DNA from 2 places in the Pseudoalteromonas ruthenica genome. Region 1 is predicted to be linked to the other one. Evidence: predicted binding sites of a transcription regulator. Region 1 holds the regulator's gene; the other holds the start of a gene.
The links. The regulator MetJ, encoded in region 1, represses methionine synthesis genes. The targets are predictions, from matches to a motif close to TAGACGTCTAGACGTCTA.
Positions count from the first base shown of each region.

Region 2: the regulator MetJ is predicted to act here: its motif matches at 1,726-1,743, upstream of PRUTH_RS00930 (methylenetetrahydrofolate reductase).

Region 1 is NZ_CP023396.1:2,405,989-2,413,860, reverse strand. It holds gene priA (primosomal protein N') at 1-833, opposite strand, end outside; gene rpmE (50S ribosomal protein L31) at 1,058-1,273, shown strand; gene PRUTH_RS11235 (malic enzyme-like NAD(P)-binding protein) at 1,740-2,984, shown strand; gene metJ (met regulon transcriptional regulator MetJ) at 3,176-3,496, opposite strand; partial or broken gene metB (cystathionine gamma-synthase) at 3,676-4,837, shown strand; gene metL (bifunctional aspartate kinase/homoserine dehydrogenase II) at 4,847-7,192, shown strand; gene PRUTH_RS11215 (penicillin-binding protein 1A) at 7,244-7,872, opposite strand, start outside.
Region 2 is NZ_CP023396.1:194,193-202,064, forward strand. It holds gene PRUTH_RS00915 (intermembrane phospholipid transport YdbH family protein) at 1-100, shown strand, start outside; gene PRUTH_RS00920 (YnbE family lipoprotein) at 105-290, shown strand; gene PRUTH_RS00925 (YdbL family probable chaperone protein) at 299-619, shown strand; gene PRUTH_RS00930 (methylenetetrahydrofolate reductase) at 722-1,678, opposite strand; gene PRUTH_RS00935 (M16 family metallopeptidase) at 1,939-4,815, shown strand; gene PRUTH_RS00940 (alkaline phosphatase D family protein) at 4,921-6,390, shown strand; gene srmB (ATP-dependent RNA helicase SrmB) at 6,427-7,662, opposite strand; gene PRUTH_RS00950 (tRNA1(Val) (adenine(37)-N6)-methyltransferase) at 7,731-7,872, shown strand, end outside.

The sequences.
Region 1 (7,872 bases):
CGAAAGCGGTTTACCGTCTGTGGTGTTAGGCCTATTTCAGGGACCAAGACTAAGGCTTGTTTGCCCTGTTGCAAAACCTCCTCTAAGCACTGCAGATACACCTCGGTTTTGCCGCTGCCTGTGACCCCCTCAAGTAAAAAAGCGGCAAAGCCAGGGGATTGGTTAATGGCAGTGCAGGCGATGGCTTGTTCGCTGTTTAACCTTGGTTTGTTGGCCACCTGCAATGGCTGCTCGCGCCATTGACTATCAAATTCAACTGCTTGGGTTATTAGTTCTTTATTAATGAGGGCATCAATGGTGGCTTTGGAGTAGCCCAGAGCTTTAATTTCTGTGGTGGGCGATTTCCCTGATTCAGCCAGCTGCTTAAGCAAGGCTTGTTGCTTTTTCGCCCGCAGTGTCGGCTGCTGTTGCCCTTGCTCGGTGAGTTGCAGGTAATTAATGCTGGTTTTATCAATATCGGCGCCTTCACGCAGCGCTTTTGGCAAAGCGGTAAAGACGGTTTCACCTAATGGATAATGATAATAGCGAGCAGTAAATTGCAATAATTGTAGGTGACTGTCATCAATAATGGCAGTGCTATCGAGCACGGCCTTAACGGCTTTGACTTTATCTTCCGGCATCTCTGTGCTGGCTTTTACCTTTAATACCATACCGGTCAGGACACGCGAACCAAAAGGAACACTGACCCTCACCCCTACAGTCACGGCGCGAGAGCACAACTCGGTGGGCAATAAATAGTCGAAGCTACGGTGTAAGGGCACCTTAAGTGCTACTTCAACGTAGCACGGGGTCGCGTTGCTACTGTGGCTGTTGGAATCGCGAGATGATGGCAACAAAAATCAGGCCCCAAGAACTAGAATATAGCGCTAATGTACTAAATTCATGGCGCAGTGAATAGCCGCAATTAAAGCTTGAACATTAATCAGGAGTCAAATAAAATACGCGGCCTTAAGGGTGCTGAGCGGGTTATATCCATGCTTTGGCACATTGAAACTAACGCGTATGGTGCCAAACTTCGGGTTTGGAGAGCGATACGGCCTATTTAGAGGTAACCCCCATGAAAGAAGGTATCCACCCTAAGTACGAAGCAATCAACGCAACGTGCTCTTGTGGCAACAAATTCCAGACAAGCTCTACCCTGTGTAAAGACATTCACCTAGACGTATGTTCAGAGTGTCACCCTTTCTACACTGGTAAGCAAAAGATCCTTGATACAGGTGGTCGTGTAGATCGCTTCAATAAGCGCTTCGGTGCGCTTAGCAGCAAGAAGTAATCTTTGCTTGTCGAGAAAAGCACCTTCGGGTGCTTTTTTTGTGTCTATGATTTTTATCCATCCCCATTATTCATACTAGCCATTTCACCTTAAGCTCTAGCTCATTTAAAGTGACAAAAAAAGCACAATAATGACGCTAAAGTTCACTAAAATTCACTTACTTTGTTATTAGCGAACAATAAGATTCGTTATCCGATCGGTATTCTTTTTAGTTATATTAAGTTATTCGGATATAGCATTATGCATGGCTTTAGGTGGTTTTTTATGCATGCATAAGTCCCTATAGTGCATGGAATATCAAAATTTACACATAAAGCTTTAGATAATGTGCATGAATTTGGGCTTAAAACCCTTTAATTTCGTACAACAGGATAGACCTGATATTGCTTGAATATATTTAGAAAAGCGGTATGGTTTGCCTTAACTAGCTGAACTCTCACATACATTTCTAGCAGGATACTCGTTCATGTCTGACTTTCGTGAAAAAGCCCTCGATTACCACGCTAACCCCGTTCCAGGAAAAATTAGCATTGAACTCACCAAAAGCGCCGAGACCGTTAACGATCTCGCTTTAGCCTACAGCCCAGGTGTTGCAGAGCCGGTGCGTGAAATCGCTGCCGATGCTAACAATGCTTATAAATACACGGCCAAAGGCAATATGGTTGCTGTGATCTCTAATGGCAGTGCCATTTTAGGGTTGGGTAACTTAGGCCCGTTAGCGTCTAAGCCGGTCATGGAAGGCAAGGCACTACTGTTTAAGCGTTTTGCTAATCTTGATTCCATCGATATCGAGGTGAAGCATCGCACCACTGAAGACTTTATTAACACTGTAGAAAATATTGCCGACACCTTTGGCGGTATTAACCTCGAAGATATTAAAGCCCCGGAATGCTTCGAAATCGAGCAAGCGCTCATTGAACGCTGTAATGTGCCAGTATTTCATGATGATCAACACGGCACTGCTATCGTCACTGCTGCAGGCATGCTAAACGCCTTAGAAATTCAAGGTAAAGATATTCGTGATGCCTTGATCGTGTGTTTGGGGGCTGGCGCAGCGGCAGTTGCATGTATGGAGCTGCTTATTAAGTGTGGCGCTCAGCGCGAGCATATTTACATGCTTGACCGTAAAGGGGTGATCCACACGCGTCGTGATGACTTAAATGAATATAAGCAATTATTTGCTAACAACACCGATAAGCGCACCTTGCAAGACGTTATTGCTGATGCCGATGTGTTCGTTGGTGTTTCTGGCCCAGATTTGCTCTCAGCTGAAGACCTTAAATTGATGGCCGACAAGCCGGTCATTTTTGCCTGTTCTAACCCAGACCCAGAAATTAAGCCGGATGTGGCACACAGTGCGCGCAAAGACTTAATTATGGCCACTGGGCGCTCTGACTACCCGAACCAAGTGAATAACGTACTGTGTTTCCCATTTATTTTCCGTGGTGCACTGGACGTGCGTGCCACCGCTATCAATGATGAGATGAAAATTGCCGCTGTAGAGGCTATTCGCAGTATCGCCAAGGAGCCAGTACCTGAGTCAGTGTTAACGGCATCTGGAGTGAGCGAATTAGAGTTTGGCGCGCAATACATTATTCCCAAGCCTATGGATCCACGATTATTGCCACGCGTAGCGAAAGCCGTGGCGCAGGCGGCTGTGGACTCAGGTGTTGCGCAAATTGATATGCCAGCGAATTATATGGCTGAGTAATCACTTTACTACTCAACGCTAGAAAAAGAAAACCCAAGCTTAGTGCTTGGGTTTTTTTATGGCTTGCAAAGAGTAATAGCTTCACTAACCGCTTCTCATACAGGCCGACTTGCGACATATATGAACAACACTAAGCTAGCTCCTGCAATGAGGTCTAATGCTCAGGGGTTAGTTAAACTTGCTTATCTTTGTTAGTCCTCTCCGATAACAGGCACTTCCACACCCATTTCTTCCATAATTTTTCTCACCTCTTCCGGTACCTTCTCCGGATTATCTTTTCGGAGATCTTCGTCATTAGGCAGCGGTTGACCAGTAAAGGCATGTAGAAATGCTTCACACAGCAACTCACTGTTGGTGGCGTGACGAAGATTATTCACCTGGCGGCGAGTACGTTCATCGGTTAATACTTTTAAAACATTGAGCGGGATGGAAACGGTAATTTTCTTTACCTGTTGGGCTTTTTTTCCATGCTCCGCATAAGGGTGAATGTATTCACCATTCCACTTGGCCATAATTTGCGTCTTATTTTTGGTCACTTAGGCATCAATAAGGGCGAAATTTTATCGCGTTGGTAAGGATAGTCAAATATTCATAAATTAGCTATTTAGACGTATAAATGTTTTGACTTCTAAATTGTGTTAATTTAACCTTTTGGACGTCTAAACATCCATTTTCTTGATTGGGGGCAAATATGTCACAACTAAAAAAAGACACCATCGCCGTGCGCCATGGTATTGATGCCGATAAGCACCATGGTGCGGTGGTGCCACCCATTCATTTATCGACCACCTATTCCTTTGCCGATTTTGATAGCAAACGCGAATATGATTATGGTCGTAGTGGTAATCCCAATCGGGATATTTTGGCGCAGACCTTAGCGCAACTAGAAGGGGGAGAGCACGGAATTATCACCGCGACAGGTATGGCCGCAGTGCATCTAGTGACGCAGCTACTGACACCCAATGACACCCTAGTGATCCCCCATGATTGTTATGGCGGCAGTTATCGCTTATTTACCTCTTTAGCCAAACGGGGGTTGCTCAAGGTTGAGGTTATCGATTTCACTCAATCAAACTGTTACCAACGCTTAGTGGCCGCCAAACCCAAACTGGTGTGGATTGAAACGCCCAGTAATCCCATTTTGCGACTCACGGATATCCGCGCAGTGTGCGATGCCGCGCAGAGCATCGGTGCGCTGGTTGCAGCCGACAACACGTTTTTATCTCCCGCCTTACAGAAACCCATTGTTATTGGGTTGTGATGTGGTGGTGCACTCGACCACTAAATATATCAATGGTCACTCCGATGTGGTCGGTGGTGCGGTGATCACCAAAACCAAAGAGTTGGGTGAAGAGCTGGCATGGTGGGCTAATAATATTGGCATTACCGGTGCCGCTTTCGATAGCTATCTCACCCTGCGTGGTTTGCGTACCTTGAAAGTGCGCCTTAAGCAGCATGAAGAAAATGCCTTGGCGATTGCTCAATACCTTGAACAGCATCCTAGTGTGCAGTCAGTTTACTACCCAGGATTGAGTTCGCACCCACAACACGACTTGGCAAAAGCGCAGCAACAGGGCTTTGGCGGCATGGTGAGCTTTGATATTAAAGGCCAGCTGCAAGACAGTGCAAAATTCCTCACCTCAGTACAGCAGTTTACTTTAGCGGAGTCGTTGGGCGGGGTGGAAAGCCTTATTTGTCACCCGGCGACCATGACTCACGCGGGCATGGATAAAGCCGCACGACTTGAGGCTAGGGTCGGCGACACGCTTATCCGGATTTCTGTAGGTATTGAAGATAAACAAGATCTTATAGATGACTTAGATGCCGCTTTTAACGCGTTAGCAAGCAAATAAGAGGATACTATGACTCAGGTTGTACATAAGTTTGGTGGTTCGAGTCTCAGCAACGCGGCGCGTTACCATGCGGTCGCCAATATTGTTATCGGCAACAGCCAACTCGGTGACGTGGTGGTGGTCTCTGCGGCGGGGAAAACCACGGATACGCTAGTGAAGTTGTGGCAGGCCTATCAACAGCACGATAGCCATGGCTATCATGATGTCTTGCAGTTGCTACGCACCCATCAGCATGAGCTTATTGATGAGCTATTAGCAGCGCACCAAGCCCACGCTCTGCAATCACAGCTTAATAGTGAGCTTCAGCGCATAGCTGAACAATTGCAGACAAACACCTTAGATGAGGCGTCCTTATTAGCCCATGGTGAACTGTGGTCGGCCCGCTTGCTGGCGACCTATTTGCAGCAATTAGGCTATGCTGCGCAAGATCTTGATGCGCGGCAGCTACTGTGTGTGCACCAAGGGCAACTACTGCATTTGGACAATGAAAAGCTCTGCGAGCGCCATATTGCCGGGGATAAAATCAACGTTGTAACGGGGTTTATTGCCGCCGATAGCAACCAGCAAACAGTCACCTTGGGACGCAATGGCAGTGACTACAGCGCCACCTTATTGGCCCGTTATGTCAACGCCAAACAAGTTTGTATATGGACCGATACGCAGGGGGTTTTCAGCACCGACCCACGCAAAGTAGCCGATGCCTTAAAGTATCAAAAAATTTGTCGTAGCCAAGCCAACCGCCTGGCCCAGTTAGGTAATCCGGTATTGCATGCGAAAACGCTGTCGCCTTTGCAAGGTAGCGCCATCAAGCTATCGGTGCGCAGCTCCTATGACAGCGATGACAGTGGCACTGAGATTGTCCGCGAAGGTTACTGTAAGCATAAACGTTTTTTGACCACCATAGAGGGCGTTGACCTATATCGTGTGTCGAGCCTTAAAGTGGATGAACTGGCAACCTTAAGCCAGCTTATACAGCACACCATAGGCCACTTTCAGCAGCAGGGGGTAGACTTTTTGATTGTACCCAGCGCCCATAGCACTCTTATCTCCCGTGAGCTGGGAGAGCGTGGACAACTCGTTGAGTCAAACCTCAATGGGTGCGCCTTAGTCAGCCCAAACCAGTATACTCAGCAAGGCTACCAAGAAATGCTGGCATGCTTAGAGCAACTTAACTTAACTATCCGCTTTAGCCACTGCGATCAAGACTACGCCTTGGTACTGACCGATCAAATCATTGATGCCGATAGTTTAGGGAAGGTACACCGCACTTTAATTGGTGCACACCAGCAAATTGCCGTGATTGTCGCCGGCCTTGGAAATGTGGGCAGTGTGTTTTTACAACAGTTTACGCAGCAGTTAGCGCGTTTAGAGCAGCACTTTGAGGTAAAACTGGTTGGTCTACTGCGAAGTCGCAGCATGTTATTTGACCCCTGTGGGTTAGACCCGCAGAACTGGCAAGGTCAATGGTTAGAACAAGCGGTTCCCTATCAAAGCGAGCAGTTGTGCGAACGCCTCAATGAGCTTGATTACGAACACAAGGTGGTCATTGATATAACCGCCAGTGAGTCATTCAGTGGTCTATACCCTGATTTTGTGCGTGCTAACTGTCATTTGATCAGTGCCAACAAGTATGCCGGAACAGCGCCACATAGTTGGTATCAGTCGTTACGTAACGAGCTGGCAGAGCGCAATCTCAAATGGCGTTATAACACCAGTGTTGGCGCTGGGCTACCCATTAACTTTGCATTAGCCGATTTGCAGCGCAGTGGCGATGAGATCACCCGTATTCAAGGTGTGTTTTCTGGGACGCTATCATGGCTATGCAGTCACTATGATGGCAGCCAAGCTTTTTCTGAGCTGCTTTTTGCGGCGCAAAAGTTAGGCTTTACCGAGCCCGATCCGCGTGAAGATTTATCCGGCCGAGATGTACAACGTAAGCTGTTGATCCTCGCACGCGAGTTGGGTTTGCAATTGGACATTGACGATATTGAGCTAAGCCCATTAATGCCAGAGTCTTTAGCACAAGGGAGCTGGCAGGATTTTCTGGATAACATTGCCTTACTTGATGACTTTGTTGGCACCCACGCACAGCAGGCGCAAAAAGAGCAAAAGGTACTGAGGTACAATGCTGACTTACGCATTGTTGATGGCAAGGTAAAAGCCCAAGTGGGTCTTGTTGCAGTGGCACAATCCAACCCCTTAGCGGGATTAAGTCCCGGTGACAATATCTTTGTCGTCAACAGTCGCTGGTATGCGCAGAATGCCTTGGTTATTCAAGGCCCAGGTGCAGGAAAAGAGGTCACCGCTGCAGGTGTCCACTCAGATCTCTACTGGCTTATTGAGAGTCTTAGTTAATGCGGTAACAGAGTAATAAAAAAGCCAAGCATCATTGCTTGGCTTTTTTATTTAGAAGAGTTCGTCTTCAGTGGGCAGCTCAGGCTCATCTTGCCCTTGAGTTTCGAAGATCACCGGCGGCGCTTTTTCCACATATTTAGAGGGGGCAGTCCCCTTTATAAAGTATTCAAAGCGGCTGGTGTGGTCGTTTTGATGACTTAATAATCCTGATTTTAGATCAATTCGTACTGATTCCAGTCCTTCGGGTGGCTCGATAGGGGCCGCAGGCTCATCTTCAAGGGCCACACGCATGTAATCAATCCAAGCCGGTTGCGCTGTTTTTGCACCAGATTCGGCACCAAAGGTTTGTCCTTTCCCTAAGTTGTTGTTGTAACTGGTACGTCCTAGCGGATTACCTGGGTTATCGAAGCCAACCCACACTGTGGTCATAACATTGGCGTTAAAGCCACTAAACCAGGTATCGACCGAGTTGTTGGTGGTGCCGGTTTTACCTGATAAATCACGGCGCTTTAACCGCGTCGCGCGCCAGCCAGTGCCATTCCAGCCGGTGCCATGCTTCCAGCTGCCACCGCCCCAAATTGCACTGGTCATCGCATCGGCAATTAAGAAGGCATTCTGTTTAGAAATAACCCGAGGTGCGCATTGCGGTAACTGGGTATCAGTAGTCTCAGCGCTGTCAG
Region 2 (7,872 bases), 1.1 Mb from region 1:
CTATAATCATCAAGAAAATATCTATACCCTATTTAAGGCGCTGCGCTTAAGTGATGAAATCACTAAGAAAGTGGAGCAAGAGTATCAAGCGAAGGAGTAAGCGAATGAGCAAACTATCGCTGGTGGCGGTGGTCGCTATGTTAACTTTAATGGGATGCACCCATAAGGTTGAGGTAGAGAGTAAAGAGCCAATCACCATCAACCTAAATGTCAAAGTCGATCATGAGATCCGCGTCAAAGTGGATAAAGAACTCGACGAATTATTCAGCGATGACAGCGAGCTTTTCTAGGAGGGGTTATGAAACTAGTTAAATGGAGTATGTTAGTCAGTGCCGCCATGTTGGCCTTCAGTGCCTGGGCGCTAACTTTAGACCAAGCTAAGGCGCAAGGTATCGTCGGCGAAACCAGCAACGGCTATTTAGCCTTAGTACAAAATAACAGTGAGGCGCAAAAGCTAATTGCCGAGATTAACGCTAAGCGTAAAGCCAAGTATTTATCATTGGCGAAGAAAAATGGTATCAGTTTGAGCCAAGTGGAGGCGTTAGCAGGCGCCAAAGCTATCGAAAAAACGACCGCAGGGCATATGGTTAAAGTCGACGGCCAGTGGCGCAAAAAGTAACACTAGGGTGAGCACAGTGCAGTATGGCGCTGCACTTTTTGCCGCTCAAAATGCCCAGCGCTATCAGTAGGTATAGCACTGGGCGGGCAAAAGAAAGGTAAACTAGGCGATTTGTCGTTCTGCCAAGCTCAGCTCCATGGTGGCTTTAAGCAAACGATACAGGTTGATGGATGCATCGATTTCCTGCTTGCGGTTCGTCAGTGACTCGATATTCAACCCCAGCGGCACATCCAGATGTGCGCAGCTACGTAAGATCAAATCTAAGTTTTCGCGGCAGATGCGCACCGACTCACTCAAGGTGTTTTCGGCATCAAGCATGCGCCACTTAGTTGCCTCTGGCACGGAAATCCCCAACCACTGCATAAAATCCAGCGTTTTTTCACCGCCACAAGGGGTGAAGGTCAGAATAATACGCTGTGGTGAGAGCCCTTGCTGGCGGCAGCTGCGGGCATAACTGGTGATTAGATCAATGGTCGCTTGCGCATCGTAAACCGCCTGAGAGATAAAAAACTGACACCCTTGCGCCGTTTTGGTCAGTAAGCGCTCATGTTCATTACGCTTATTGGCATGGCGCTCGGCAATGGTCACGCCACCTAAAAAGAAGTCTTGGTGATGGGCGGCAATCTGGGTGTAGGCATCATTTAAGCTTAGCTTGATATCCCCTTGTGACGACGGACTTCCGACTAAGACTAAGTTATTTAAATCATGGTCATTGGCGGTGCTATCAAGCCATTGATTAAATTCATCCTGATTGCGCTGAGCCACACTTTTATAGGTGATCACATCGGCGCGTGATAAGCGCCGCAATAACTGGCCATAATCACGTGGATCAATGGTGTGTTTGAATGGGAAGGGGCGCGGCGTACTGATGCGGCTGCTCTCATCCTGAATGTCATAAACCACCACACCGTCATATTCAATTTCGTGTAAACGGCCAAGCAACTTTTCGGCAATTGCGCGCATAGCGACTTCATCGGTATCTGCTTTAGGTGGCGTAGTGCCAATTAAATACACGCCCTGACGGGGGTCCTCTATTTTTTCTCGCAGTGATAAAGCCATGGTTCTCATTCCCAGCAATTGACAATGAAACAACTATAACAGCCATTTAGACGTCTAAACAGCTTTTTATAATGAAACTTACTCAACTCGAGTGAATTTGCTTCAAGTTAAAGCGTTACTCATCATGATCTGACCGTTATACCCATTATGTCGTGGCTGACATATTTGTTTACAGCAAAGTGACACCCCTAAGGTGCGTTTGCGATGTGATTTATTGCATAATGAGGAAGCTAAAAAACAACAAAACATCAAGGTTGAAGATGAAACTTTCTCTATTAGCGACAGGTGTCGCCTTCGCGCTCACTCTTGGCGGTTGCCAAAGCACGCAAACGACGACCAGCACCCCAACGGCTGCTGAGGCCGCGCCACAGTCACAAGCGGTGTTCTCCCAAGACTATGTACTTGAAGAGCTTGATAATGGTCTGCGAGTCATGGTGGTGAAAACAGACTACCCCGATGTCGTGTCATTACAAATCCCGGTGTCCGTAGGCTCACGTAATGAGGTGGAACCAGGAAAAACCGGCTTTGCACACTTCTTTGAACACATGATGTTCAAAGGCTCTGAGAAATTTCCTGCACACGTGTATGCAGATATCTTGAAAAATTCTGGGGTCGATAATCGCGCTTACACCACGAACGATTACACCAATTATCACCTTAACTTCTCCAAAGAGCACCTCGATAAGGTGCTAGAAATTGAAGCGGATATCTTCCAAAACTTGAGTTACAGTGAAGAGCAATTCCGTACCGAAGCGCTGACCGTCAAAGGCGAATACTTAAAGAATAATGCCAGTCCAATCCGTAAGTTATTAGCGGCGGTGCGTAATGAGGCCTTTGATAAGCATACCTATAAACACACCACTATGGGCTTTTTTGCCGACATTGAAGCCATGCCGGACCAAAGTGAATATGGGCAAACCTTTTTCGAGCGCTTTTATAAGCCGGAATATGTTTCTTTGGTGATTGTCGGTGATGTTGACCCGCAAGCGACCATTGCGATGGTGAAAAAGCACTGGGGCAATTGGCAGCAAGGGGATTATCAAGCCGATATTCCTGTTGAACCGCAACAACAGGCGCCTCGTTATGTGCATGAGCAATACGAAGGGCTACCCGGGCACTGGTTATTAGTGTCATACAAAGGTGCAGCGTGGCAGCCGCAGAAAAAAGACCGCGCGGCGCTTGATTTGCTCTCACAACTATACTTTTCTGAGAACTCAGATTTGTATCAAGAGTTGGTTGTTGATAAACAAATTGCCAGCCAAATGTTCACTTACAACCCGGAAACCAAAGACCCAGGCTTGATGCATGTGTTTGTGAAGGTGGATGATGAGCAGCACCTCACTACCGTGCGCGATGCTATCAACCGCACTTATGCCAAGGCACGTACAGAGTTGGTCGATGAAAGCCGGCTACAAGCCTTGAAATCGCACCAAAAGTATAGCTTTATTAATAGCTTAGATTCATCACAAAGCATCGCCTCAACCCTTGCGCGGTACATGCATTTCGAGCGTGACCCTGAGGTGATCAACACCTTGTATGCCACTGCCGATAATATTAGTGCCGAAGATATTCGCACCATGGCGAATAAATACTTTGTCGATAGTAATCGTACCACGGTGACGATGTCGGCTAGTGAGTCGGTCGCAGGCTTTGCCAACGAGGTGCGCCTTGATGCTTTAGTCGCTGAGCATCAAAATAAACCTACCGAGCGCCATTTCACCGTGCTCGATAACACGAATAGTTCACCGCTGGTGGATGTTAACTGGTTATTCTACACCGGCGCGGCTGCCGACCCAGAGGGCAAAAAAGGTTTGGCGGCTCTGACTGCGGCAATGATTGCCAAAGGCGGCAGTGAGTCACAAAGCTATAAAGATATTCAAAAGGCTTTATACCCCATGGCGGGGAGCTTTAGCTATCAAATTGACAAAGAAATGATGTCGTTTCGTGGCCGTATTCACAAAGACAATGCTGACAAATGGTATGCCTTGGTGAGCGAGCAATTGCTAAACCCAGGATTTCGCGAAGACGACTTCCAGCGGTTGCAAAAGGAGCTTGTCGATAGCATTAAATCAGGCTTAAAAGCGTCTAACGATGAGGAGCTGGGCAAGGAGGTACTGTATAGCAAGCTGTATCAAGGCCATCCTTATGAAAGTTATAATTACGGCGACTTATCTGATCTGGAGAATATTACCTTAGCGGATGTGCGGGCCTTTTATCAGCAACAGCTGACCCAAAGTAAACTGCACTTGGGTATTACGGGAGCCATGCCAGAAGAGCTGAAAACGCAGCTGTTAACGGACCTACAGGGCTTACCAAAAGGTGAGCAACGCCGCCTTAATGTGCCTGACGCTCCAGCCCTTGACGGGCGTTACGCTACTATTGTCGAAAAGTCGGCAAAATCAACGGCAGTGTCGTTTGGCTTCCCTATTGATACCACGCGCTCGCACAAAGACTGGACAGCATTATGGTTAGTGCGTTCATACTTAGGTGAGCACCGTAACTCGAACGCTCAGTTATTCCAGCGTATTCGTCAGGTTCGGGGGATGAACTATGGCGACTATGCCTACATCGAGTACTTCCCTCGTGGTATGTTCCAAACTAAACCAGATGCTAACCTAGGGCGCTCTGAGCAAATCTTCCAGGTATGGCTAAGGCCGCTGCGCTCAAATAACGATGCTCACTTTGCTACTCGCACCGCTTTATTCGAGCTCGATAAACTCATTGCCAATGGCATGAGCGAAGCGGACTTTGCAGCAACGCGAAACTTCTTAAGTAACTATGTGCCGCAACTGGTAGCCAGCCAAGACCGACAGCTAGGCTATGCCCTAGATAGTCGCTTTTACGACACCGATAACTTTGTCGACTATGTACGTGAGCAGCTCAGTAGCCTAAGCGTCGAAGATGTAAATCGGGTGATCAGTGAGAATCTACAAAGCGACAATATGCACTATGTGTTTGTTACTGGAGATGGCGCCGATATGCAGCAACGACTGGCCTCGGAGCAGGAATCACCGCTGCAGTACAACACTGAGAAACCGCAATCGCTGCTTGACGAAGACAAGCAAATCCAAAGCTACCCTTTGCGTATTCCCGCTGAGAATATAGAGGTGTTGGCGGTCGACACCGTCTTTGAATAAGCATTAATCTGCACGAAAAGCCGCTGTTGATGAGCGGCTTTTTTATTGCTGTGTTTCTGCTATGGTTATGAGCGACAACTCATTTGTATGCCATGGAGGGACATAATGTCAGCCAAGCTATTATTGGGGCCTATTCTTGGCCTTGAATCAGATACCCTGTATACCTTTGTCTTTGTGACCGATAACAATGTGCAGCAATGTCATGTTGCGGTGGAAGGGCAGAACTTAGAGGCGGTTGAAATCGGTTCCCTAAGTGCGGGGAAGGTATGGAAAGCCCGTATCGAACTTGAAACCACAGGTTACCTGGATTACCGCATTACTATCAACGGCGAGGACGCCGCAGACCAACAAGGTCAACAGCTGTGGACATTTTACGTGCCTGAGCAGGGAGAAAAACCGCGCTTAGCCTATGCCTCATGTAATGGTTTTTCCGATTATAAGATGATGAATGCCACAGAAAAACCTTACTATTTATGGCGTGAAATGCATGCACAACACCAGCAGGCGCCATTTTCGCTGCTGTTAATGGGAGGCGATCAGGTTTACGCCGACTCCATATGGTCCCAAGTCCCCACATTACAGCGTTGGAATGAACTTGATAAAGAGCAGAAAATAACGCGCCAAGTTAGCAAAGAGATGCGCAACCAAGTGACGCGATTTTATAGCCAACTGTATTTAGCTCGCTGGAATAAAGCGCCAATGGCGGCGATGCTGGCTTCAGTGCCATCGTTAATGATGTGGGATGATCATGATATTTTCGATGGCTGGGGGAGTTACCCTGATGATTTGCAGAGCTGCCCCGTGTATCAGTGTATCTATGAGGCGGCCCGTGAGGTGTTCACTTTGTTACAATTACGCGGCAGCGATAACCACGGTTTACTTGCCGGTGAACAAGGTTGTGACTTTTCATTTGCGCTGAGATTTCGCGATTACCATATTTTGGCCCTGGATAACCGCTCTGAGCGCAGTTTAAGCCAGGTGATGTCGGATAATTGTTGGGCTCATGTGACCGATTACCTCGATAGCCAATGCCAACAAGGAGATTTGTTGGTGATGACTGCTGTGCCTGTGGTCTATCGTGATTTCTCTTTCGCTGAGCGTGCGGTTGATGCCACCCCTTGGCAAGAAGAGCTGACTGATGATTTAAAAGATCATTGGCGGGCAAAAGAGCATGAAGGGGAGCGCGCTCGTTTAATTATGCGACTCATTGATAATGCCAAGCAACGTCAAGGCAAAACCGTGTTGCTGTCGGGGGATGTGCATGTGGGGGCTCTGGGAGTGATCAGGGCGCCACAATCTCAAGGCGTGGTGAAAATTCACCAAGTGGTGTCCTCGGGGATTATGCACCCGGCGCCGACCTTTATGCAGTGGCTCGGGATTTGTGCGATCACCAATGACGATTTGGAATACATTGATGAAGGGGAGCAAATTACGGCTTCCATGCTGCGCCCATTTGGCTCAGCAAAGTACATTCGCGCTCGTAATTTTGTGTCCATGTGCCAAGGTGATGACGGCAAACTATGGGTCAACTGGCTCATTGAAGGCAAAGATAAGCCGAGTTATCCCATTAACTAGAGAGTAAAAAGGCCTCTTTAGGGAGGCCTTTTTTAACTACTTTTTGGCTTTGATTTTAGCCTTGGCTTTTTTGCGCTTGGCTTTGATCTTGGCCGGATCTTTTTTCTTTTTCGGTGGCAACTTAGGCTCTTTATGTTGTGGCTCTAAGCCCTTTATTTTGCGCCGTTTCAGTACTTGATCGGTATAACGCTCTATTTTGCCAACCATGGCCACATCATGGGCCTCAACCAAGGAAATAGCGGTGCCTTTTTTACCTGCACGGGCCGTGCGGCCAATGCGGTGCACGTATACATCGGCCGTGCGTGGCATATCAAAGTTGATGACATGGCTGATATCGCTGACATCAATGCCGCGTGCGGCGACATCTGTGGCCACCAAAATATTAGTGCGACCACTGTGAAAGCTAGCCATGGCTGCCATGCGTTTATCCTGTGGCATCTCGCCACGTAGCCATGTGGTTTTTATATCATTAGTATAAAGCTCGCCCACTAACTTTTCTAAACGCTCGCGGGTTTTCACAAACACCACGGCCTTTTCCACATCACTTTGTTTCAATAGATGGGTCAGTAGTGCCAACTTGTGCTCGTAATCATCGGCCAAGTGAACCCATTGTAAGATCTTGCCGCGCTCGCGACGCGAGGGTGAAGCTTCAAGTTTAGCGGGCTCATTAAGGATTCGCTCGGAGAACTTTTCTACTGCTTCGCCTTCCAAGGTGGCCGAAAATAGCAGACATTGGCGTCGGTTTTTGGCTTCCTCACAGATGCGCAGCATTTCTTTGCGAAAGCCCATATCTAGCATGCGATCGGCTTCATCGAGGATCAACATTTCCACATCCTCGGCGTGGAAGTTTTCGGTATCCAAATACTCCATTAACCGTCCAGGAGTGGCAATCAGCACATCGTTGTTCTTTTCAAAGATTTCTTTATGACTGCCGTAGTTGATGCCGCCGGTCACCACGCCAATTTTTAGGTGCGTGTGGGCTGCGAGCTTTTCACACTGCTCATGGACTTGGTAAGCAAGTTCGCGCGTTGGTGCCATGATCAGCACGCGAGCGAAACCTGGGTTACGACGCGGGTGGTCGAGTAAGTATTGAATTGCAGGGATCAAGAACGCTGCCGTTTTCCCTGTGCCCGTTGGTGCACCCGCAAGTACGTCGCGACCATCAAGGGCCTCTGGGATGGCGAGCTGTTGGATGCTGGTGGCTTTGCTAAAGCCCATGGCATCAATGGCTTTTAAAAGCGCGGCATCAAGATCAAAATCGGCAAATTGCATAAAGGAGTCAAAATGAAGGACAATTGCGTTAATTATACGTGGCACATACACAAACACAAAGGGCAAAAGTGGCAGGATTTAACTTTAAACGCTTCTCCATCGCACAAGACAACGTCGCCATGAAGGTCTCAACCGATGGCATCTTGCTCGGTGCGTGGGCCGATGTCAGCCAGGCGCGGCGTATATTGGATGTGGGCACGGGCACAGGGC